DNA from 2 places in the Vibrio sp. HB236076 genome. Region 2 is predicted to be linked to the other one. Evidence: predicted binding sites of a transcription regulator. Region 2 holds the regulator's gene; the other holds the start of a gene.
The links. Region 2 encodes MetJ, which represses methionine synthesis genes. Its sites were predicted from a motif close to TTAGACNTNTANANGTCTAA; they were not measured.
Positions count from the first base shown of each region.

Region 1: a site for MetJ is predicted at 10,166-10,185, ahead of metA (homoserine O-succinyltransferase). Genes of this name have one in related genera too.

Region 1 covers NZ_CP162601.1:1,640,342-1,651,995, reverse strand. Annotated here, with positions in the region: gene AB0763_RS07275 (CidA/LrgA family protein) at 1-353, opposite strand, end outside; gene sbcB (exodeoxyribonuclease I) at 598-2,049, opposite strand; gene btuC (vitamin B12 ABC transporter permease BtuC) at 2,267-3,280, shown strand; gene AB0763_RS07260 (ATP-binding cassette domain-containing protein) at 3,267-4,100, shown strand; gene AB0763_RS07255 (nucleoside triphosphate pyrophosphohydrolase family protein) at 4,295-4,873, opposite strand; gene AB0763_RS07250 (DUF1415 domain-containing protein) at 4,898-5,452, opposite strand; gene AB0763_RS07245 (MFS transporter) at 5,607-6,809, opposite strand; gene AB0763_RS07240 (LysR family transcriptional regulator) at 7,059-7,940, shown strand; gene AB0763_RS07235 (glutaredoxin family protein) at 8,018-8,245, opposite strand; gene AB0763_RS07230 (hypothetical protein) at 8,368-9,060, opposite strand; gene metA (homoserine O-succinyltransferase) at 9,208-10,149, opposite strand; gene AB0763_RS07220 (DUF2726 domain-containing protein) at 10,343-11,041, shown strand; tRNA gene AB0763_RS07215 (tRNA-Val) at 11,190-11,266, shown strand; tRNA gene AB0763_RS07210 (tRNA-Val) at 11,297-11,373, shown strand; tRNA gene AB0763_RS07205 (tRNA-Val) at 11,397-11,473, shown strand.
Region 2 covers NZ_CP162601.1:429,188-440,841, forward strand. Annotated here, with positions in the region: gene AB0763_RS02080 (SPOR domain-containing protein) at 1-32, opposite strand, end outside; gene cytR (DNA-binding transcriptional regulator CytR) at 259-1,275, opposite strand; gene priA (primosomal protein N') at 1,589-3,793, opposite strand; gene rpmE (50S ribosomal protein L31) at 4,171-4,389, shown strand; gene AB0763_RS02100 (malic enzyme-like NAD(P)-binding protein) at 4,558-5,829, shown strand; gene metJ (met regulon transcriptional regulator MetJ) at 6,092-6,418, opposite strand; gene AB0763_RS02110 (O-succinylhomoserine (thiol)-lyase) at 6,708-7,877, shown strand; gene AB0763_RS02115 (bifunctional aspartate kinase/homoserine dehydrogenase II) at 7,874-10,282, shown strand; gene phnE (phosphonate ABC transporter, permease protein PhnE) at 10,396-11,220, opposite strand; gene phnE (phosphonate ABC transporter, permease protein PhnE) at 11,208-11,654, opposite strand, start outside.

The DNA.
Region 1 (11,654 bases), 1.2 Mb from region 2:
ACTAAGCGACTCAACACCACCATAACAATGGCACTGCCGCCCACAGCGCTGGCTAAAATACCCACCGCATTGTTGAGTAACAAGGGCAAGTGATCGATAAGACCGACACTAATGGGAATAAACAAGACCACCATATAGCGAATGAAAAGGCTGGCTGCCGGTTTGACCCACTCTACCGGTACTACGCCACTGACCAGTAACCCAAACAAAAAGATCATCCCTAAAACACTGCCAGGAATAGCCACACTACTCAAGGTTTGTAGGGTATTGCCAACCGCCAGTGCGGCGTAAATCAGCGCAAGGGAGCGGGTAAATTGCATGAAAGTCAACGCGGTTTGACGATAAGGACTCATGATGAAGCAAACCTCTGGATAAAAAGAGTGGATAATGGACTCAAACGTTTAACATTAGCGCACTCAACAAAGCAAAAACCGCCCTGAGTATAGCATTGATGCTAACGTTGAAAAAAGCTTGAGAACGACGGCTGTGTGTTCTTATAAAAAAGAGTGTAAAGCGTTATTCTACAAGCGATTTTCTCAACGCGGTTATCGGATGTTTAAACCCAAGTCGCGACATAACGACGTAGTGAGACCGGTATTACGATGCAATGGATTCGGTATAGCGATACACGGATTTGAGGATCGCCAACTTGTTTTCGTCATCGTGGTGTTGCTGAACTAATTGTTCGATTCGCGCTAAGTGATCCGGTAACGCATGAGTAAAATGCTCACGGCAGTGTTCGGCCCACTTTTCTTGTTCTTGCTGGTTTAAGCTCGCTGGGTAATTACGCGCTCGATAGCGAAACAACAAAGGTGTTAAACGCGGGTCGCTAAATTGAATGTCTAAGCCCTCTAAATTTTCAGGTTGGGTTGTGCGAACCACCGACATTGCCGCTTTGTCTGCAGAGGAGAAAAAGCCTTGGTAGAGTTGACTATCAACGTCATCATCAGCGGCAAAATCGGGTTGGTTTGAATAGAGGTCAACGACTTTATTGACCAATTCAGCGTGTTTGCGAAGCTGGGCTAAGTTATCAAGACACTGCTGCCTATCGATGCCAATATGCGCGGCATTGTCAGCGGTCAAGGTTTTGGCCGGGGCGAGAATCGGGCACTTATTTAGGTGGATCAATTTGAGCGGCACAGGTGACTTATCGCCCAATTGATCGCGCTTGGTGTAAAGTCGCTCGGCGAGTTGCTGTGCATCGAGTTCAAGTAAAGGCGATGGGTCTTTAGCCAAGTCGGCCACGATGACCGCGTTGTTATTGGTTGGGTGCCACGCGATAGGCACAACCCAACTGGTGTATTGACATTCTCTGCCCAACATGCCGGACACGTGCATGAGGGGGGTCATGTTAACGATGTCGACTAAACCATTGAGCTTGCGTTTGTGGCGCATAGATAAAAAGTAATCAAATAATTTAGGTTGAGCCGTTTTGACTTTTTTGGCCATTTCTATCGTGGCGATGACATCGGCGAGGGCATCGTGGGCATTCGCGTGCTCAATGCCGTTGGCAACGGAAAGGTGCTCGAGTTTAAAACTGGTAAAGCCATCGTCGTTTTCTGGCCATTCTATCCCTTCAGGACGCAAGGCATGACAAGCGCGCAGCACGTCAAGTAAATCCCAACGAGAATTGCCATTTTGCCAGCTCCATGCATAGGGGTCGATAAAATTGCGATAACACGTATAGCGAGTGACTTCATCGTCAAAACGAATATTGTTGTAGCCAAAGCTGGTGGTATTGGGCGTCGAAAGCTCTTGATGAATACGAGCAATAAACTCGCTTTCGATAAGGCCCTCTTGTTGGGCTTTTTGCGGCGTAATACCGGTGATCAAGGCCGCTTCTGGGTTGGGCAAATAATCGCTGGGTAGTTTGCAATACAGCACAACAGGCTCGCCAATGATGTTAAAGTCTTCATCGGTTCTGATCCCCGCAAACTGACTCGGCCTGTCTTTGGCGGGACTGGTGCCCCATGTTTCGTAATCAAAAACAAAAAATGTTGGCTTTTGCTCGCGGTTATCCGCTGGAGATGGCGCTCGGTTATTATCCAAATCAACCCCTTAATGAAATATAAAACGCGTTGTTTGTGTGTTTAGACGGTCAGCCATCTAAAGCGCAACTGCGTGCGCCACAAAACGAATGAGTCAATTTTACTGTAATAGACGCAGAGGTAAACAGGAAATTTCCTGTCTCGATAGACATTTACTCTGGCAGTGGTTAGTCTTTTACCATTCTACAACAAAGGTTATTTCAATTTTGAACGTCAATATGCTGAGTATCGATTACTTTGCTCAACGACATCGCCGTCGCCAGCGTCAATTCTTGTGTGTGATCAGCGTGCTGGTTTTGGCGATGATGTACTTGTATTTGGCGAGTGGCGAAGTGTGGGTATCACCGTTTTCTGTCCTTCACTCTCAAAACACAACCGGTTTAGCAGAAACACTGCTCTGGGAGATTCGCTTACCGCGTTTACTGTCGGCATTGTTGGTCGGGGCCAGCCTTGCAGTGAGTGGTGCGTGTTTACAGGTCCTGTTGGGCAATGCCCTTGCAGAGCCTGGTGTGCTGGGTATCTCTGGCGGTGCGAGTGTGCTTATGGTGATGGTGATGCTGTGCTTTCCACAATTTAATCAACCATGGGCATTAATGATGTGCGCCGTGCTTGGGGCGTTGCTGTTTACCTTAATCTTGCTTGGTATTAGCCGCCGATACCGCATGTCAACGTCACGCTTACTGCTGGTTGGCGTTGCGCTGGGTATTTTGTCTAGCGCTGGGATGACATGGGGGTTTTATTTTAGCGACCAACACAGTTTAAGACAGCTGATATATTGGCTAATGGGCAGCTTGAGTGGCAGTAGTTGGTCGTATTTGTGGGTCTCGTTGCTCATGTTCCCCGCGCTGTGTTGGCTGTTGTGTCAAGGACACGCCTTGGATCAATGGACCATGGGCGAGCAACATGCCCGACAACTTGGCTTGGCGACAGACCGTTTGCGTTGGCGCTTGATTATTGCCGTCGCGGTTTTAGTCGGAGGGGCGGTCGCCATTGCCGGTATTGTCAGTTTTGTTGGTTTGATTGTTCCTCATTTAGTGCGTTTGCTGTGTGGCGCACAGCATCGTTTTGTTTTGCTGTGCTCTGCATTAGGTGGCGCGCTTTTGGTTGGGCTATCTGATCTGGGGGCGCGTACCTTACTTGAGAGTGCCGAATTGCCACTGGGGGTTGTGACAACGTCACTTGGTGCGCCGGTCTTTATTTGGATGTTGATGAAACACTATGATCACCGTTAATCAATTGGGTTTAGCACCGCGTTTAGAACCGCTGGACTTTAGCTTGCCCTTGGGAAAAGTCTTGCATGTGATAGGTCCGAATGGGTGTGGAAAGAGCACGTTATTAAAATTGTTGTCCGGAGAGTTAACCGCATCGAGCCAAGGTAAAGTGTTGATAAATGCCCCCAGTTCGGCTTATCTCGATGTCAATAAGGCCCCATCGGCCTCCTCTGAGAGGGCGTTGTCTTTACTCGATGTTACCGTGAAAGAGCAAGCTCGTTATCGCGCTTATTTGAGTCAGCAATCAATGCCGAGTTTTGCCGTGCCTGTCTATCACTATTTGCACTTGAGCTGCCCTTCAAATGCCTCGCGAGCGAAGTGTGAAGAGGCAATGAATCAGGTAGTCGAGGCGTTGTCCTTAGCCGATAAGTTGGGGCAAGCCGTCACTCAGTTATCGGGTGGAGAGTGGCAACGAGTACGCCTTGCGGGCAGTGCGCTACAAGTGTGGCCCAGTTTGAATCCCGATGCCTGTTTGTGGCTACTCGATGAACCGGCGGCGCCGTTGGATGTTGCCCATGCCAATCAATGTCATCAGTTGATACAATCGATGGCTGATCAAGGTATTGGCGTGATCGTTGCCAATCACGATTTAAATCGCGCTTTATACCAAGGGCATTGGGTATTGATGTTGAAACAAGGCAAGCTTCAGGCATTAGGAGCGAGTGAGCAACAAATGACGGCACCAGCGCTATCGGCGTTGTACGATACCGAGGTGGTTCGAATTACCCATGAGCAGCAGGCTTACTTACTTTATCCAGCTCAGAAAACTGAACCTAGTTGAAGTCAAAGAGGAATGTGTGGCTCAATTCGCGCACAAAGCCGACAACACCAATGGTCTTGCGGCTTTGTGGTTGTCAATGACGGGAGGGCATGACAACGCGGGCTTTATACCAATTTAATGATAAGAAAAGGGGATGCCTTGTTCTCACGTTTTTCCCGCGCTCTCATAGACCACAGGCTTAGTGCAGATTGGTATTAGGCATCCATCAGCTGCGCTAAATCAGCGGGTCGGTAATAGACAGATTTTAGCACTTTACCAGCGCGGATCGTTTTTTCGTCGCTAAGGTGGTCTTGAGCGCACTTAACGATGAGATATTGGCCTTTTTCTATCGCTTCTACTTCGATGCCTTGCTGTTGATAAAAGGCGTGCGTTTCTTGGTACTCATCGAGGTTGCGACATACTTTACTCATGTTACTGCTGTGGACTTCGTCCCAACATGGCAGAAAATCAATCGCGCGGTTTTTCGCTACGTGCAACAGTAAGTCGATCACGTAACTGATGGCGAGATTATCTTCGCGCTGGCTGTGGCCTAAGTGAACCAGTCTCCCCATCAATACATAAACGGTGTCGATAATGGCATCGGCTTGTTCAACTTTGTTGTCGGCTTCAGCCAGTTCGGTTAACTCTTCAATCGCCAGTGAAGTATGTAATGTATCGGCGTTTTCATCGAGTGAGTCTGGTTGGTTGACGGGCAAATCAAAAGTGTGGCGAAACTCACTGATCGACTGGTATAAGTGGTCGAACAGCTCAGGAGTTAAAAGAGTCAGTTTCATGGTGATATCCATTAAAATCGTGAATTATTGTGGTTTGAACAAGTACGGGAATAACTGCTCGCGCTCGGCATCGGACAGTTGCGTCACTCGTTCAATATTTCTTTCGGGGATCGCCTCTGGATCCGGATAGTGTTTGAGCACTTTCTCCATACTGTCTTCACGGATCAAGTGAAAAACAGGGTAGGGAGAGCGGTTGGTGAGATTTTCATCGTCGTTGGCGTCTGTGCCAGCAAATTGATAATCAGGGTGAAATGTGGCTAATTGATACACGCCTTCCCAACCTTCATTGATAATAAGGCGCTCTATCCACTCAATAAATTGGTTGTACATCCAAAAGTCACTTAGTAAGCCGGGCACTACAACTAAAGTCGTGTCACGCTCGGTGGAGCTAAGTTCATCTAATTGCTTTAATTGAATTAGGATATCGTCAAGTAAGCGTTTTTCATCCGTCGCTTGACTGACCTCAATATGAATTTGACCGTTTCGTTGAGGTTTAGCGGCAAAGGGGCACAAGTTAAGACCAATGACCACTTGATTAAGCCAAGTGCTAATTTGCTGATGGACAAGCTCGCTGTCAATATGAGCCATGGTGTTACCTAGTTAAACGACAAAGTCTTATCATAACAAATTTTTTCATCGTGCGTTGCTTTCCTCGTCGATTGTCTCGCCGTTTGACACTGAATTGCCGTTTATATTTGCCAAGGCCGCGATTTTTGTAAAATCAGGCCGTTATTTAATCGCTGGCAGTGCCCGTGATGGCAACACGCTCTGGTGGGCTCAACGTGTAAGTGAGAGCAAAAAGCATCAGATAAAGCAATGAGGCAACTAGGGTGACGTCAAACCAGCCACCGTGTTGCCATGCCCAAAGCAATAAAAAGCCACCGAGGCTGCCACCGATGTAATAGTGAACCAAATACAAGGCCGAAGCCGTAGCCTTACCTTGTTCGGCCCAGCGACCAACCCAAGCGTAGGCCAGTGCGTGGGTAAAAAACGCGCCGCCACTGATCAAGAGCAAGCCGATGGCAAGCGAGAAAAGTGGGTCAAAACTGCAAGCGGCAAGCCCAATAACACTGATAAGACAACCCAGTCTCATTCCTTGTGGTGAGGTGAAATAGCGTTGCCAACGGCCGGTCATTCTGGCGCTGAACGTCCCACCCAAATAACCGAGGAAAATCAGTGAAGCGAGTCCTATGGGGAGTGAATAAGGAGCGCTGACCAAGCGAAACCCGACAACCGAGTACAAATTGACAAAGAGTGCAAAATTAACTCCGCCGATGAGCATGGCAAACCATAAGTTCGGTTGGCGAAAATGTTGGATAACAATGGCGATGTGGTGTGAAAAACGGGGCGTTTTGAGAGTGGTGTGTTCTTGTTCTGGTAATAGTTTCCAGACTAGGAGTACACCAAATAAAGAGAGAATCAACAGCGTTGCTATCGCCGTTTCAGGGTTGAAATATTGGGTTAGTAGGCCACCACACAAGCGTCCCATGATCCCACCAAAAGCATTGGCGGCTACGTAGCTCCCCATCGCATGGGCAAACGCATTGCTATCGAGCTCTTCTGCCATGTAAGCAACCGCAACAGAAGCAAATGCGGCCAAACTTATTCCCATGATGGCTCGCCAAAAGACTAAGGTGTAAAACGCTTCGCTCAATAATACGCCTAATGCCGTAAATGGAATAGCCAGTAGCCCATAGTGCATCATGCGGCGACGACTGTATTTTTCCGAAAGCAATGCCATGGGAATTAAGGCCATTGAGAGCCCGAGTGCAGTCGCGGCAAATAACAGATTGACTTGCGTTTCACTGATGGCGAAATGTTGAGCGTAAAAAGGCAGCATGGGTTGAAACAAATACAAATTAGCGAAGACAACAAAAGAGCCAATCGCAAGCGCGATGACAAGGCTGCGATAGCGAGGGCTGGCATAAGAAATCATGTGTGTTTCCTGTCATGGAGAGCGATGATAGGCTGAGTTGCCTTGTCAATTTGAGTTTACCCATGCCTTTCAACGCATTGGCAATATCAGTGTCAGCGGATAAAACCCTAACCTTGTGATCAGTGTAGCGGTCCAAAAGTAATTTAAAAAATATATTAAAACTATAACCAAAATATATTTTATATATGGATTTGTGTTCGGTGAATGGCGTCGTTTCGCGTTCACAACCGGATGGAAAAAGGATCGCCGATGGAAAGTAAAGCATTACGACATTTTGTACAGGTCGTCGAACAAGGCAGTGTGACTCAAGCGGCCAAAGTGCTGCACATTGCTCAACCGGCATTGAGTATTTCCATTCAAAAATTGGAAAAAAGTTTAGGCGTTAATCTATTTCGCCGTCACGATAAAACCCTTTCTTTGACGCAAGAAGGGCAAGTGTTACTGCCTCATGCGAAAAGAGTGTGCCAGCAGTTGCAAGATGCGAAGTGGGCGATCGACGAAATGAAGGGGCTGAAGAAGGGAGAAGTTCGGTTAGGTGCGCCGAGTATGATGGGGAGCTACTTTTTACCGCCTCTTATCATGGCGTTCAAACAGCGCTACCCGGATTTGAAAATTTCTCTGCTCGACGCCGGTACCCAATCTATACGACAAATGTTATTGGACGGGGAGTTAGATCTTGGTGTCATTATCGATGAAGAGGTGTCCGATAAACTGGTTACCGACCGACTTTTTTCGTCACCTATGGTGGCGGTTACGTCGTCAAATCATCCTTTGGCCAAGCAAAAAAGTGTGAGTTTTGACGATTTTTTCTCTTACCCACATGTGATGTTCAAACCGGGTTATTTTCATCGCGATTACTTGGATCGCATTGCTAAGCGTTATCAGTATCACGCTCACCTGGAGTTTGAAACCAATTTGCTTGCGGTTATTTTAACGTTAGTCAAAGCAGAGCAAGCTATTACGGCGTTATTAAAATTAGTGACTGATAATGAACCCGATCTGGCCGCAATCCCATTTGAGCACGCTGTGCCGGTAGATTTGGCATTGGCATGGCGCACCGATGGTTATTTGTCTTTGGCCGACCGAGCTTTTATTGATTTTGTCAAAGAGTGGGTTGATAAGTATCAATAAGCGCAGAACACAAAAAGGGCTAACCGTTGCAATGCCTTATCATCAGAGAAAGAGGCGTGGTGTTGTACTTTGAATAATTAACGCTTGTATAACGTATCAAATTTTTTGGGCTGCCAGCCAATCATCAGTTGATCGCCAATTTTTAGTACCGGTACTGAGCGCGCCCCTAGCGCATCGAGTTCCTTGCGACCGCGTTGCATTTTGGCATTGCACAAACGATAGCTTATCCCCTTGGCATCAAGATATCGTTGGGCATCTTTACAGTGAGGGCATTTGTCTTTGATGTAGAGTACAACTCGTTTCATGATTAGACTTTCATTGGGTATCGATGTGGTTGAAGGCGAAATGATACCCTAGCTTGAGAAGGGATTAAAGTGACTTGTTTACAGGGACGTTCATTATGATGAGGAACGTTTCCACTGGGGGCTTAACCTGGACCTTCAATACGTACCAGTGAGGGGATAGCAGACTGACCTTGGTGAAAACTATCAGGTATTTGTGCACGCAGTTTGGCCGTGGCGCGATTATGGCCAAAGTTTTGCTCGAGCAAAGTCAGGTGGTGGTCGGCACTTTGCCATTGTTGTTCTCGAACTGCAATCATCGCGAGGTTAAGGTGAGCACGAGTATTGAGCGGAGCAAATTCGATCAATTCGGTGAGCACTTTTTTGGCATGCCCCCAGCGTTGGTCGGATAAGGCGCACAACGCCGCGTTTTCTAACTCTACTTGAAACTGCCTACTTTCTAACGCAAACGGCGGCGCTGCCCAGAGGGTGAGCGCCTGTGAGATGTCACCTTGAAGACAAAGTACACTGGCGTAGTGATTTTTGAGCCCTGGCAGGTGAGGGTCTTGTAAAAACGCTTTTTCAAACCACTCCTTCGCGCGCCGACTGTGACCGGTTTTTAGCGCGTAACGGGCGTGAAACCACATAATTTGACTGTTGTTTTTAGGATCGAACTTTTTGAGGTGTTGCCATGCGCGTTGTGGTTGGTTGTTTTTCAGATATTGGTCTATTAAAGCGAAATGCGTTTGTGTTGTCGCCTCAAGGTTCAAAGACGTAGCTGAATTTGGCTGGTGACTGCAGGCAGAAATGAGTAGAGATAAAAAGAGTATTTTTTTCATTACAAGTCACTTGGTTCGTTGTCATCTTTTAACGTTAGCAAAGTTTGACCAAGTGGGAGATTTGTCGTTGAAAATTGGAAGAGCGGTCGTATAAAGCGAGAAATTTATCGCGCCTTGTGTGAGCTAGGCGCGATAAAATCCACCGCTTTAATCGTCTTTTGTGAAAGCCTCTTCACTAAAATGATCCAAGTCATAAGGCGTTTGTTGATAAACACAATAGTTGAGCCAATTTGAGAATAATAAATGCCCATGACTGCGCCAACTTGCTCGAGGTGGCTGTTGAGGATCGTTGTTGGGGTAATAATTCACGGGAATCGTGGGGTCTTGACCTTCGCCTTTATCTCGGACGTACTCGTTGTGTAACGTCGTCGCGTCATACTCTGGGTGCCCAGTCACAAAAACGTGACGCTTGTCTTTCGTTGAAGCCAGATAGACACCGGCTTGATCTGAAGTGGCCAGAATGTCGAGGTCGGTGTTGTTTTTTAAGTACTCACTAGAGAAATCGGCATAACGTGAGTGCGGCGCTAAGAAACAATCATCAAAGCCTCGCATGAGTAAGTGGTACGGCTCTAGGTTGTCGTGTTCGTAAACGCCAGACAGTTTTTCTTTGCGAGTACGTTTAGGCAAATCGTAGAGCAATTTTAATCCCGCCTGTGCTGCCCAGCACACATACAGCGTCGATGTGACGTGATTTTTAGCCCAGTTGAGGATGGTTTCAAGGTGGTCCCAATAAACGACGTCTTCAAATTGCACTAAGCCAAGTGGCGCACCTGTTATGATCAGCCCGTCAAAGTTACGGTTTTGTACGGCTTCAAATTGGCGGTAAAAGTTATTGAGATGCTCTTCTGGGGTATTTTTACTCGGTCGATTGTCAATACGTAGTAACTCAACGTCTACCTGCAGTGGACTGTTGGACAGCAAGCGCAAAAATTGAGTTTCTGTTTCAATTTTTTTCGGCATTAGGTTAAGGATCAATACCCTCAATGGACGTATTTCCTGACTTGCCGCACGGCTTTCGTTCATGGTGAAGATGTTTTCCTTGCGCAAAATATCGGTGGCAGGAAGTTGATCGGGTATACGTATTGGCACAAGCTTCTCCGTTGCTATTTACTTCTGGACGTCTAAACATCTATAAGTTACTGCATTTTTTTTGTGATGTCGATAGGTGATTGGGGCTAATTTTGCACAGTTCATCCAGAGTCAATGAAGAGTGTTTGCGCTGGTCATACTTTGTGCTTACTATTCATAAATCGAAAGTTAACAATATTTTAGAGTGGCTTGGATGGTAAACATTTTTATTGTTCTCATTGTGCTAGTCGGCTTTTTTTTCTTGATTCAACGCTATGTCCTCAAAACCGAGGAAGATGGCTCTCATCGGTATCGATTGAATAAAGCGATCCTCAATCCAAATGAAGTGGCGTTTCTCAATGCACTAAAAGCTGCCGTTGGCGAGCAAGCGGTCATTTTGGCTAAGGTGAACATGCTCAATGTCGTTAATGCCAATGAAACTGCGAATAAAAAGCAACGTTTTATTGCCACAAACCGTATTTCTCGTTTGTATTTTGATTTTTTGGTTTGTGATCCCCGCACTTTACAACCTCGTGTGGTGATTGAGCTTGATAATGGTAAGCCGCTAGATAAGCAAAAAGTAGAACGCGAAACGGTATTGATAAAAGTCTGTAAGTCAGCAAACTTGCCTTTGATCGGAGCCTCGGTGAAACACAGTTACCAAGTTTCTCGGTTACGCCGGTTATTGGCCGCGCACATTGATCTGATTGAAGAGGACAAAGAGATTCGCTTTTGTAAAAAGTGTGGCAGTCCAATGGTTATCCGTGTTGCTTCACAAGGTGAGTTCAAAGGTCGCCGATTTTTTACTTGCAGTCGTCAACCTCATTGCCGTTACACCGAGAACTACAACGTGGTGTATGAAAGTGAGCGTGAAAATCGCCAAGTGGATGTGGATGATTTGTGGCAAGAGTAAGTTTTTGTGCGATTGATCATGTGCTTAGCGATGTGTTTGCTCAAAATCGAAGCAAAGTGTTCATTCTAGAAGCAAACTCACCAAAAAATGAAATTTTCTCTTGCACCAGTGCGTTGCAGTGGGTAATATCAGCCTCGTTCCCAAGAGAGCGTCTGTAGCTCAGCTGGTTAGAGTATCGCCTTGACATGGCGGGGGTCGGTGGTTCGAGTCCACTCAGACGCACCATCTTTCTTGAGAGCAGTACTTATCGGTTATGCGTCTGTAGCTCAGCTGGTTAGAGTACCGCCTTGACATGGCGGGGGTCGGTGGTTCGAGTCCACTCAGACGCACCACGTCTAACGATAAGTGAAAATTTGGGTCCGTAGCTCAGTTGGTTAGAGTACTACCTTGACATGGTAGGGGTCGGCGATTCGAGTTCGCCCGGACCCACCAAATTTCGCTCTTTGAGCCTAAAAAGCCCGCTTTAACAGCGGGCTTTTTTGTATCTGATACGCTTTTGTCACCTCATATCCATTTTCTAACTCATGACCCCATAATACGACAGTAGCAATGGGTGAGTTTGCTCACGATGGCGGCTTGTTTTTTGGACGGTTTTAACAAGGTCACGCTATAA
Region 2 (11,654 bases):
TGCCCGCGTCTTACGTAATCTTTATTGGCCACAACAGTTGAACATTCAGTTGGTTCGACAAGAGTTGCAATGGTAATCGAGTTTGCTGTGAGAAGACAGAGGCGACGATAAAAAACTTGTCGTCTTTTCATCGTCTTCACCCTCTTCTCGAGGCAAAGTCATGACAAGTGTCGCGCGATTATGGATACGATTGATGGCAACATGACGACTCTTGATAGCAGTGATAGTGATATCGCCTCACCATCACTGCGACACCGGTTAGCGCTTGCGACACACATCGGTACTCTCACGGACAATCAGTTCCGTTTCTAATAGGCAAGAGCGCGATTGGGTACTGTTGGGTTTACCACGTAATATCTCTAACAGTTTCAACATTGCCTGGCGACCTATTTCATAGCGGGGCTGCGAAATGGTGGTCAATGGTGGCTCGGTGTATTGCACCATATCGATGTCGTCAAAGCCGATGATCGACACATCATCAGGAACGCGAAAGCCCAAGCGTTTGACTTCGTGCAACGCGCCGATGGCGATGCTGTCGGAGTGACAGAAAATGGCGGTCGGTGGCTTGGAGCGTGTCATCAAAGAATGGGCCGCCTGTTTGCCGCCGTCGAGGCTAAATTCGGTGTACACCGTGAGCGATTCATCTAACTCCACGCCGCTGCGTCTGATGGCCTGTAAATAACCTTGATTGCGAAATTGACACAAGTTGGATTGTATCGGACCAGAAATTTGTGCGATGCGCTGATGACCTAAGCGGGTTAAGTAATTCACCGCCTCAAAGGCTGCGGTTAAATTGTCGATATGCACGGTGGGCAAGTCGAGCTCGTGGGAATACTCACAAGCCATGACCAGCGGGGGCAAAAAGCGCTGCTCTGCTTTACTGATGCCAAAGGGCAAGTCCGTACCAAGCAAAATGAGTCCATCGGCTTGTTTGCGATAAGCCATATTGACAAAGGTTTCTTCGCGGTAGTCTTGGGAGTGGCTGTCGCCGACCAACAACAGGTAGCCATTGGCATGTGCGGTTTCTTCAACGCCGCGAATCAAATCGGCAAAGTACATATCACTAATATCAGGGACAATGGCGACAATGGTTTTTGACTCACTGCGCTTGAGGCTGCGAGACATTTGGATGTGAGGCGTATAGCCTGACTCTGTCACGGCGGCCTCGACGCGACTACGGGTGGCAGGGGAGACCTTTTCCGGGGTCATGATGGCCCGAGAAACCGTTGCCGTTGATACGCCGGCTAACCTTGCAACATCTTTCATCGTTGCCATATCGCTACTTACCTCTCTGGATTGATTGTCGGCACTTGTCCATTCGACATGATCGAAAGTGTGGCGTGATACTTTTCACCACTTTGTCTTTTGAATTGAAAGGACATTGGCTTGAACGTGAGGGGCAAGCGAATGTCCTTTTCGCCTAATGCTGTGGCAAGCCTTAACTCGGCCATTACCATTACATAACAGTTGCATAATAAAGACAAATGATTGGCTTTGGTATGGGTTTGTTTGAGATTTGTGTCATCACTGCAATATCACATGGCAAAACTTTGCTCAAAGTCTCATTTTTCCAGTAAAAAGCCCGCGACTAGCTTAAATCTTGCGGCTCTATGTCGATGTGCCAGCGAACTTTTTTGCTGTTTGGCAAGGTTGCAATCACGGTTTTTGAACCAAAAAGTAACTGATGAAGGGCCGGACGACTCGGGGCTTGTACCAACAATTGCCAGCGAAACTTCCCCGCTCGTTTGGCGATGGGCGAGGGGGCCGGCCCGAGGATCTCGATGGCGTGTTGCTGACACAAAGGGTGCGCTTCGAGCGTGGCACGCACTTGCCTTAAAAACAACTCAACTTCTTCATTGTGATTCGATTCGGCTTTAAACAGCGCCAAAAAAGAAAAGGGCGGTAACTGAGCCAATTGCCGCTCGCGCAGCGCATTGTTGGCAAAGTGGCCGTAATCTCGATGGATGAGCGACAGCAACAAAGGGTGCTCGGGGTGATGGGTTTGCAGTATGACTTCTCCGGGTTTACTGGCTCGCCCCGCTCGCCCTGAAACCTGGACAAACAATTGGGCAAAGCGTTCTGAGGCGCGAAAATCACTACTGTAAAGCGCGCCGTCGACATCGAGCAGTGCCACTAACGTCACATCGGGAAAGTGATGGCCCTTGGCAAGCATTTGTGTGCCGATCAAAATTTGATACTTGCCCTGACGAATCGCGGTGAGTGAGCTTTCGAGACTGCCTTTGCGCCGGGTGCTATCGCGATCGATGCGAATCGCTTGGTATTGAGGAAAATGCTGCTGCAATTGCTGCTCTAATTGTTCGGTACCGACCCCGACACTGATCATCTGAGTGGAACCACAGCTTTGGCACTGATGCAAAACCGGCTTGCTCGAGCCGCAGTGATGACAGCGCAATTCGCGATCGTGCTGGTGAAACGTGTAATAGGCATCACAGCGTTGACACTCGGCCAACCAGCCACACTCATGGCACATTAAGGCCGGAGAAAAACCGCGCCGGTTGAGAAACAGCATGACCTGATTGCCGGCCTCTAAATGACGACGCATTTGGGCGATTAAAGGTGCCGATAAGCCGCTGTCTAGATACAAGCCCTTGATATCGAGTATGGTGCTTTTGGGCGCGACGGCCACACCGGCTCTCTCGGTCAGGTGTAAATGACGATATTTGCCCTGATGCGCATTGTGTAAGGTTTCAAAAGACGGCGTTGCCGAGCCCAAGACCACAGGAATGTCGAGGTGGTTGGCACGCATTACCGCGACATCTCGGGCGTGGTAGCGCAGTGAATCTTGCTGTTTGTAGGAGGCATCGTGCTCTTCGTCGACAATGATAATACCCAGATCGGCAAACGGCGTCATCAGTGCCGAGCGCGTGCCGATCACGATACCACTGCGCCCGCTTTTGGCGTCTAGCCACGCATTGAGGCGTTCGCTGTCGTTCAGGTTGGAGTGAATAACGGAAATCGGCACGCGAAAACGACGGGCAAAGCGTTGAATGGTCTGCGGAGTGAGGCCGATCTCCGGCACTAAAACCAGCGCTTGCTTACCGCGCTCAAGCACCGCGGCGATCATATTGAGGTACACTTCCGTCTTGCCTGAACCGGTCACGCCATCGAGTAAATAGCAGGCAAAGTGAGATTCACTGTTCACCGCGGCAATGGCGATGGCCTGCTCTTGGTTGAGTTTGGGTTTGTCTTGGTCGGTTTCGATCTCACTGGGCCAAGGCGCAACACTCACCGACTCTAACACCGCGCGAATCCAGCCTTTGTCACAGAGGGCATTGAGCACACTGCGGCTGATATCGGCATCGATCATGGCCTGATGCTCAAGCGGACCATGAGCGAGTAAATGCAATACTTTTGCTTGTTTGACCGCTCGGCCCATTGACTGCATCGATTGCTGCTTGCCAAGCTCGGTTAGATGCCACATCTGGCGCGCGGCGTGCTGCGCGGGCTTGCCTTTTCGCAGGGCACTGGGCAGGGCATTGGCTAAGGTTTCGCCTAAAGGGTATTGATAATACTGGCTACACCAAACCAACAACTTATACAACGGCGCCTCCCACAACGGCTGCTGGTCGAGGACGTTTTTGAGTGACTTGAGTTGTTCGCGCGGGTAATCGGATTGATCACTGAGCGCGGTCACCACGCCGACTAAAGTTTGACGACCAAAAGGCACACTGACGCGCCCACCGATGATCGGAAACAGCGAGTTGGGAATGATATAATCAAATTGTTTGTCGAGCGGCACAGGCAGCGCGACCTTGGCAATACTCGGTCTCATTAGGTCCTATCGGATTGGGGCAGCGCCGTTTAGTCTAATCGAAGCGCAATAAAAATTCGAGCTTCGTCAGCTTGTTGTCGCGTTGCAAGTGACGCTCTTGGCGATGGCGGCCTCTAGGCTGCCGACGCATTGCGATTCGACTCTGCAGCTCGCGATGGGGCAAGGCTAGGGCAGCGACAGCCGTATTGAGTTATGGCCAGGAAAAGGTGCTCAAAAAAATAGCATAAAAGTGGCGTTATAGGTTGATTAACCGGGTAGGATTCATTACTATACCGCGCCTCACAGGAGCGTTTCCTTCTGTGACTATTCTTTTTTGACTACGTGTGGTGTACGGCAAAGATTCGTATAGCGACACGGCCTACTATTGAGGTTATCCCATGAAAACTGGCATCCATCCAGAATACAAAGCAGTTTCTGCAACTTGTTCTTGCGGCAACACTTTTGAGTTCAACACAACTCTAAACAAAGAATCTATCCACCTAGACGTTTGTGACAAATGTCACCCATTCTACACTGGTAAGCAACGTATCGTTGATACTGGCGGCCGTGTAGATCGCTTCAACAAGCGTTTCGGTGCGCTATCTAGCAAAAAATAAGTCCTCGAGACGGTTTTTGACTAGTCATAAAAAGACGCTCAATGGGCGTCTTTTTTGATCTTAACGCCTTTCTTTTTTTACTATCCTACACTTCCTTGATCTCACCCCCGCCTCGTTGTCTTTTTTGCCTCTACAATGACCTTTCGATGATGAGTAAAGAGATCCACGATGACCGACAACCAAGACCAAAAAGCGCTGCATTATCACGCTCACCCCACCCCAGGAAAAATTGAGATCCGCCTTACGAAAGCGGCAGACACCAGTGACGATTTAGCCTTGGCCTACAGCCCTGGCGTGGCGGCGCCGGTACGCGAAATTGCCCGTTGTGCTGACGCTGCCTATCACTACACCGGCAAAGGCAATCTCGTCGCGGTGATCACCAATGGCAGTGCGATCTTGGGGTTGGGGAACTTGGGGCCGTTAGCCGCGAAACCGGTTATGGAAGGGAAAGCATTGCTGTTTAAGCGCTTTGCCGGTATCGATGCCATCGACATTGAAGTCAATCAGCAAAACGTCGAGCAATTTGTCGATACCGTTGCCAATATTGCCGATACGTTTGGCGGTATCAACCTAGAAGACATCAAGGCGCCAGAGTGCTTTGAGATTGAGCGGCGTTTGATTGAGCGTTGTTCGATCCCCGTTTTTCACGATGATCAACACGGCACCGCGATCGTGACTGCCGCGGGGATCCTCAATGGCTTAGAACTGCAAGGTAAAGCGATAGGCGATTGCTCGATTGTGTGCGTTGGCGCAGGCGCGGCGGCCATGGCGTGTATGAATTTGCTGATCGATTGCGGGGCCAAAGCCGATAACCTGCTCATGCTCGACCGACAAGGCGTGATCCATCGCCAGCGCGACGATCTCACGGTCTACAAACAAGCGTTTGCCCGCGAGACAAAGCGGCGCACCCTGACTGACGCTATCGCCGGCGCCGATGTTTTTGTCGGGCTATCGGGGCCCAACGTGTTGTCCTGTGAGCAACTGGCGACCATGGCCCCGCGCCCATTGGTATTTGCTTGTTCCAACCCCGACCCAGAAATTACCCCAGAAGCGGTCAGAGATACCAGGCCCGATGCCATTGTCGGCACCGGGCGCAGTGATTACCCCAACCAAGTGAACAATGTGTTGTGCTTTCCATTCATTTTTCGCGGCGCTTTACAGGTGCGCGCTCGGGTGATCAACAAAGCGATGAAATTGGCCGCCGTCGACGCCATTCGGCAATTGGCCAAAGAGACGGTGCCAGACAAGGTGTGCCAAGCAGCAGGGGTCACCTCGCTGGAGTTTGGCCCAGACTATATTTTGCCCAAGCCCTTTGACCAGCGCTTATTGGCGCGGGTGGCAAACGCCGTGGCTCAGGCCGCCATTGATTCTGGCGTGGCGGGCAAGGCCGAGGGAAAAGAAAGAGATGACGGCAAAGACGTGTCCATGGGCTCAAGGTGAACACGTGGCGTGGCTTTGCCACCCAGTCAGTGAAAAAAGCCGTATTACGCGAAAAAAAAAGCAGAGCCACAAGGCTCTGCTCTCTTATACAGACAATGGGGGATCGCAGGGTATGGCGACATTGTCTGCCAGGCAAAAAATCTCAAGGGGCGAGCTTGCCTAGTTATTAAGGTCGTCAATAAAATAGCCGAAAACGCTAAGCTTGAGTCAATTTTTTACGTTAATTTACATTTTTTTCAAACGGCTTAGTCAGCGGTGACCGTTAGTCTGATTGATCGTCAAAACTTTCAAATTCAATCCCCATCGCCGTCATTAATGCCTTGGCTTCTGCGGGGATGTCGTCGGGTTTGTCCTTGCGCAAATCTTCATCGGTGGGCAAAGGTTGGCCGGTATAGGCGTGCAAAAAGGCTTCACACAGCAATTCACTGTTGGTGGCGTGGCGCAAATTATTAATTTGGCGACGCGTTCTTTCATCGGTCAAAATCTTAAGTACCTTAAGAGGAATGGATACTGTAATTTTTTTCACTTGCTCATTTTTTTTGCCATGCTCTGCATAAGGGCTTAAGTAATCGCCATTCCACTTTGCCATTGCACACCTTTACCTTTTTTATAAAATTTTGATTTAATTTACCTTTTTGTGGTTATGGCACAAAGGCTGGCCAAGCTGACCCCCGCGACGATAACCAAAAGGTACGGTTTTGGTGATTTTAGCGGGATTTACTGCCATAAGCAAAGACATATAGACGTCTAGAAGTGTTGACGTCCCGTGTTTCAGTCAGTAAAGTGAGCTCAATCACCATTGAACGCTTGATGAAGTGCCTACCTTTGAGATAGCGTAGAATTCATTCATCGCGAGCAGAATGTTAAGGAATACACAGATGAGCCAGCGCAAACCCACCACGATTGCTGTACGTACCGGCATCGAGTCCGATAGCCAATATCACGCCGTTGTACCACCGATTTACTTGTCGACCAACTATGGTTTTCCCGCGTTTGGGGAAGTGCCTAAATACGACTATACCCGCTCTGGCAACCCGAACCGAGGCCTGTTAGAGCAAACCTTATACGAGCTAGAAGAAGGGGCGGGGGCGGTGGTGACCAACTGCGGCACATCGGCACTCAACTTGTGGGTATCGGCGTTTATCGGTCCTGAAGATACCATTATTGCCCCTCACGATTGCTATGGTGGGACGTATCGTTTGTTCAACACCCGTGCGCAAAAAGGCGATTTTAACGTCGAGTTTGTCGATCAAACCGATCAACAAGCGATGGCACAAGCCTTGGCCAAAAAACCGAAACTCATTTTGCTCGAAACCCCGTCTAACCCCTTAGTGCGCGTGGTTGACATCGCCGCGATTTGTCAACAAGCCAAAGCGGTTGGCGCTTTAGTGGCGGTGGATAACACCTTCTTGAGCCCCGTCTTTCAAAAGCCATTGACCTTAGGGGCGGATTTTGTCATTCACTCCACCACCAAGTATTTAAACGGCCACTCCGATGTGATCGGCGGCGTGGTGATTTCAGCGCAGCAAGAGCACGCTGAACAACTGGCGTGGTGGGGCAATTGCATCGGGGCGACCGGAACGCCATTTGACAGCTATTTAACCCTGCGAGGCCTGCGAACTCTGGGCGTGAGAATGAAAGCGCACGAAAGTGGCGCGCAGCAAATTCTCGCTTATTTACAGCGCCAGGACTTGGTCAAAGTCGTGTATCACCCCAGTTTGCCAGAGCACCCAGGCCACGAGATTGCCAAAGCGCAACAGAGCGGCTTTGGCTGTATGTTGAGCTTTGAATTCAACGGCGAATTTGAACAGCTCAAGCGCTTTGTCACCTCACTCAAGCTATTTTCCTTGGCGGAATCGCTCGGCGGGGTCGAGAGCTTGATCTGCCACCCTGCCTCGATGACGCACCGCGCCATGGGCGAAGAAGCTTTAGCACAAGCCGGGGTATCACAAATGTTGTTACGCCTTTCTGTCGGGTTGGAAGACCCACAAGATCTGATTGACGATCTCGAGCAAGCCTTTGGCCAAGCCCAGGAAGGACAAGCATGATCCCGGCGCGTCAATTACACAAATTTGGCGGCAGCAGTTTAGCCGACCCGGAGTGTTTTCAACGCGTGGTTAAACTGTTGGCGGACTATTCACAAGCCGGGGATCTGATCGTGGTCTCCGCCGCGGGGAAAACCACCAACCACTTAATTGGCTTTTTACAAGGCCTAGAAAGCGACGGCCGGTTAGCGCACGAAGCGTTATTAGCGATACGCCAATGGCATACCGAGTTGATCGAACACCTGCTGAGCGGCGATGTGGCGCAAACATTATTGGCGCTGTTGTATCAAGACCTTGAGGTGTTAGAGCGTTATCAAGCCCCGCTGAGTGCGGCGCAAAAGGCCCATGCTCAAGGCTTTGGCGAAGTGTGGTCTGCGCGTTTGTTGTCGGCGTTGCTTAGCGAAGCCAACTTGCCGGCGGCCATGCTTGACTCCCGGGCGTTCTTGCGCGCTGAGCGCAGTGCCCAGCCCGAGGTTCAACAGGCCCTTTCTCAACCGCTTCTCAACACCTTGCTCGACGGTTATGACGACGAACGCATTGTGATCACGGGCTTTATGGCGCAAAACCAGCAAGGGGAAACCGTGCTGCTTGGCCGCAATGGCTCCGATTATTCTGCCACTGTGATTGGCGCGATGTGCGAGGCACACACGGTCACTATCTGGAGTGATGTGGCCGGGGTATACAGCGCTGACCCACGCATTGTTGATGATGCCTGTCTACTGCCCTTGTTGCGCCTAGACGAAGCCAGTGAACTGGCGCGTTTGGCGGCTCCGGTGTTACACAGCCGCACGTTACAACCGGTGGCGCAAAGTGCGATGGATCTCAATTTGCGCTGCAGTTACCAGGCCGAAGCCGGCTCAACGCGCATTGAGCGAGTATTGGCCTCGGGACGCGGAGCGAAAATAGTCTCTTCCCTTGACGATGTGTGGATCATTCAGCTGCGCTTTGCCAATCGCGACAGCAGTGTCGACCCCGATGTGGCCTTAAAGCCACTGCGCCGTGCGCAACTTGAGCCATTGACCTACGAATGGCAAGCCGATCAGCAATGCCTGCGCTTGGCCTACACGCCAGAAATTGCCGTTGGGGCGATGAGTGTACTGCAAGAAAATGCCGTTGAAGCGGAAATCAAGCTCAAAGAAGGCTTTTCACTCGTCGCGGCCGTCGGGGCAGGGGTCACCAAAAACCCGTATCACAGTCACGCGTTTTTTCAGCAATTGAAACACGCGCCGGTGGAGTTTATCAGCGAGTCAGAATCGGCGCTGAGCTTGGTGGCGGTACTGAGAAAAACCCCGGTGTCTCAGTTAGTGATCGGCTTGCATCGCCACTTGTTTTCGGCCCACAAACGCGTGGCGATCGCCTTGTGTGGCAAAGGTAATATCGGTTCGAGTTGGCTGTCGCTGTTTGCCGAGCAGCAGGGCGAACTCAATAAGCGTTACGGGATTGATTTTGAATTGGTGATGATCGCCGACAGTCAGCGTTACTGGTTTGATGCCAAAGGGTTGGACTCGAGTTCAGCCATCGCGGAGTTCTCGCAACACGCGGTATCGCATCAGCAAGGCGACTGGGTGTCACAGCTGGGCAGTTTGTCGGAGTACGACGAAGCTGTGGTCATTGATGTCACGGCCAGCCAAGCCTTGTCGGAACGCTATGTCGAGTTTGCCGAGCAGGGGTTACACCTCATCTCGGCCAATAAAGTCGCCGGCTCGGCTTGCAGTGAAGACTACTACCGAGTGCAAGATGCGTTCGAGAAAATTGGCCGTCATTGGTTTTACAACGCCACGGTGGGCGCGGGATTGCCGATTAACCACACGGTGCGTGATCTCAAAGAAAGCGGCGATCAACTCATTGGCCTGTCGGGGATTTTTTCCGGTACTTTATCTTGGTTGTTTCAGCAGTTTGACGGCAGTGTACCGTTTAGCGAATTGGTCGATCTGGCTTGGCAACAAGGTTTGACCGAGCCTGATCCTCGTCACGATCTCGACGGCTCGGATGTGATGCGCAAACTGGTGATCTTAGCTCGCGAAGCCGGGATGGCCATCGAACCCGAGCAAGTCAAAGTCGAATCTTTAGTGCCTGACGCGCTCAATCACGTCTCTGTCGATGCGTTTTTTGATCATCCCGAAGCGCTAAACGCGTTACTTGAAGAGAAGCTCGAACAAGCCAAGCGCGATGACTGCGTATTGCGCTATGTGGCGCGGCTCAACAAAGACGGCCAAGCCACCGTCGGCGTCGAAGCTTTGGCAAGTGACGATCCTCTGGCTAACTTGTTGCCTTGTGATAATATTTTTGCCATTGAAAGCCAGTGGTATAAAGACAACCCGCTGGTGATTCGCGGGCCTGGCGCGGGCCGCTTAGTCACTGCCGGGGCGATTCAGTCTGATCTCAATCGCTTGGCGAGTTTGCTGTAATTCTCTCAGTCAAGAAAGCGAATCAAAAAATGGCCCATCACCAAAAAGTGATATGGGCCATTTTTTATAAGAGGGGTAAGAGGCATCACCTACGGCGTGACCTCTCCTCGTGGCTAGATGAGCAAATCGCGCACCTTAGCAGACAGAGACTCCGACACCACCACGGTGGCCAAAATGACAAGGATGATCAAGGTGACCTGCGGCCAGGCGAGCACGTTTAACGACGATGACAAGAACAAGCCAATCCCACCAGCACCGACTAAGCCCAAAATGGTCGACTCGCGAATATTGATGTCCCAACGGAAAATCGCAATGCTGAAAAAAGCCGGTAAAATCTGCGGAATGATGGCGTAATCGATAACCTGAAAACGCGAGGCACCGGTGGCCTGAATCGCTTCGACGCTGGTGGTGTTGATTTCTTCGATGCTTTCATAGAGCAATTTGGCGACAAAACCAATCGAGCGCAAGGCAATGGCAATCACACCGGCCAAAATACCCGGCCCTAAAATCGCCACCAACAACAAGGCCCAAATCAAGGAGTTGATCGAACGAGACGCGGCGATAATAAACAGCGCAATCGGGCGAACAAACAGCAGTGACGGGGTGGTATTACGCGCGGCCAAAAACGCCACGGGAAACGCCAATATCACGCCGAGTAAGGTGCCTAATGTGGCAATGTTTAACGTGTCCCAAAGCGCCTGGTAAAGCTGGTGGATATAAGGCCATGCCGGCGGGAACATGCGATCAATCAAATCAGAAGCTTGCTGCGGCGCATCGTAAATAAAGTACCAAATGGTCTCTTCATTCATCACCACCCAGCAATAACTGGTCAGTAACATTAGGGCGAACCAGCCTCCCCAAACCAGCCAAGTGTGGCGAGAAGTTCGCCCCTGCCAGATCTTGTGTTGTGCTTCAAAGCGGTTGTCTAACTGACCCATTTTCTAATCCATCCCGATAGGTATTCACACGCCATAACAATGAGTATGATCAAAAGTAAAATTGCGCCAGCGGAGTCGTACTCATAGCGGTCAATGGCGGTATTTAACGTGGCGCCGATGCCGCCTGCGCCGACAATGCCAATCACGGCCGATTCGCGAAAGTTGATGTCAAAGCGATAGAAGGACAAGCCGATCATACGCGGCATCACCTGCGGCCAAATTGCCATATGGAAACACTGAAGCCACGAAGCTCCTGTGGCGCGGATGGCTTCGAGCTGCTTTTTGTCGATGCCTTCAATTTCTTCGGCCAGCAACTTACCCAAAAAACCAATGGTGGCGTAAGTGAGGGTTAAAAAGCCGGCAAACGCGCCAAAGCCAAACAGGGCGACCAAAAAGATGGCGACGATCACTTCCTGCATCGAGCGAGACACGGC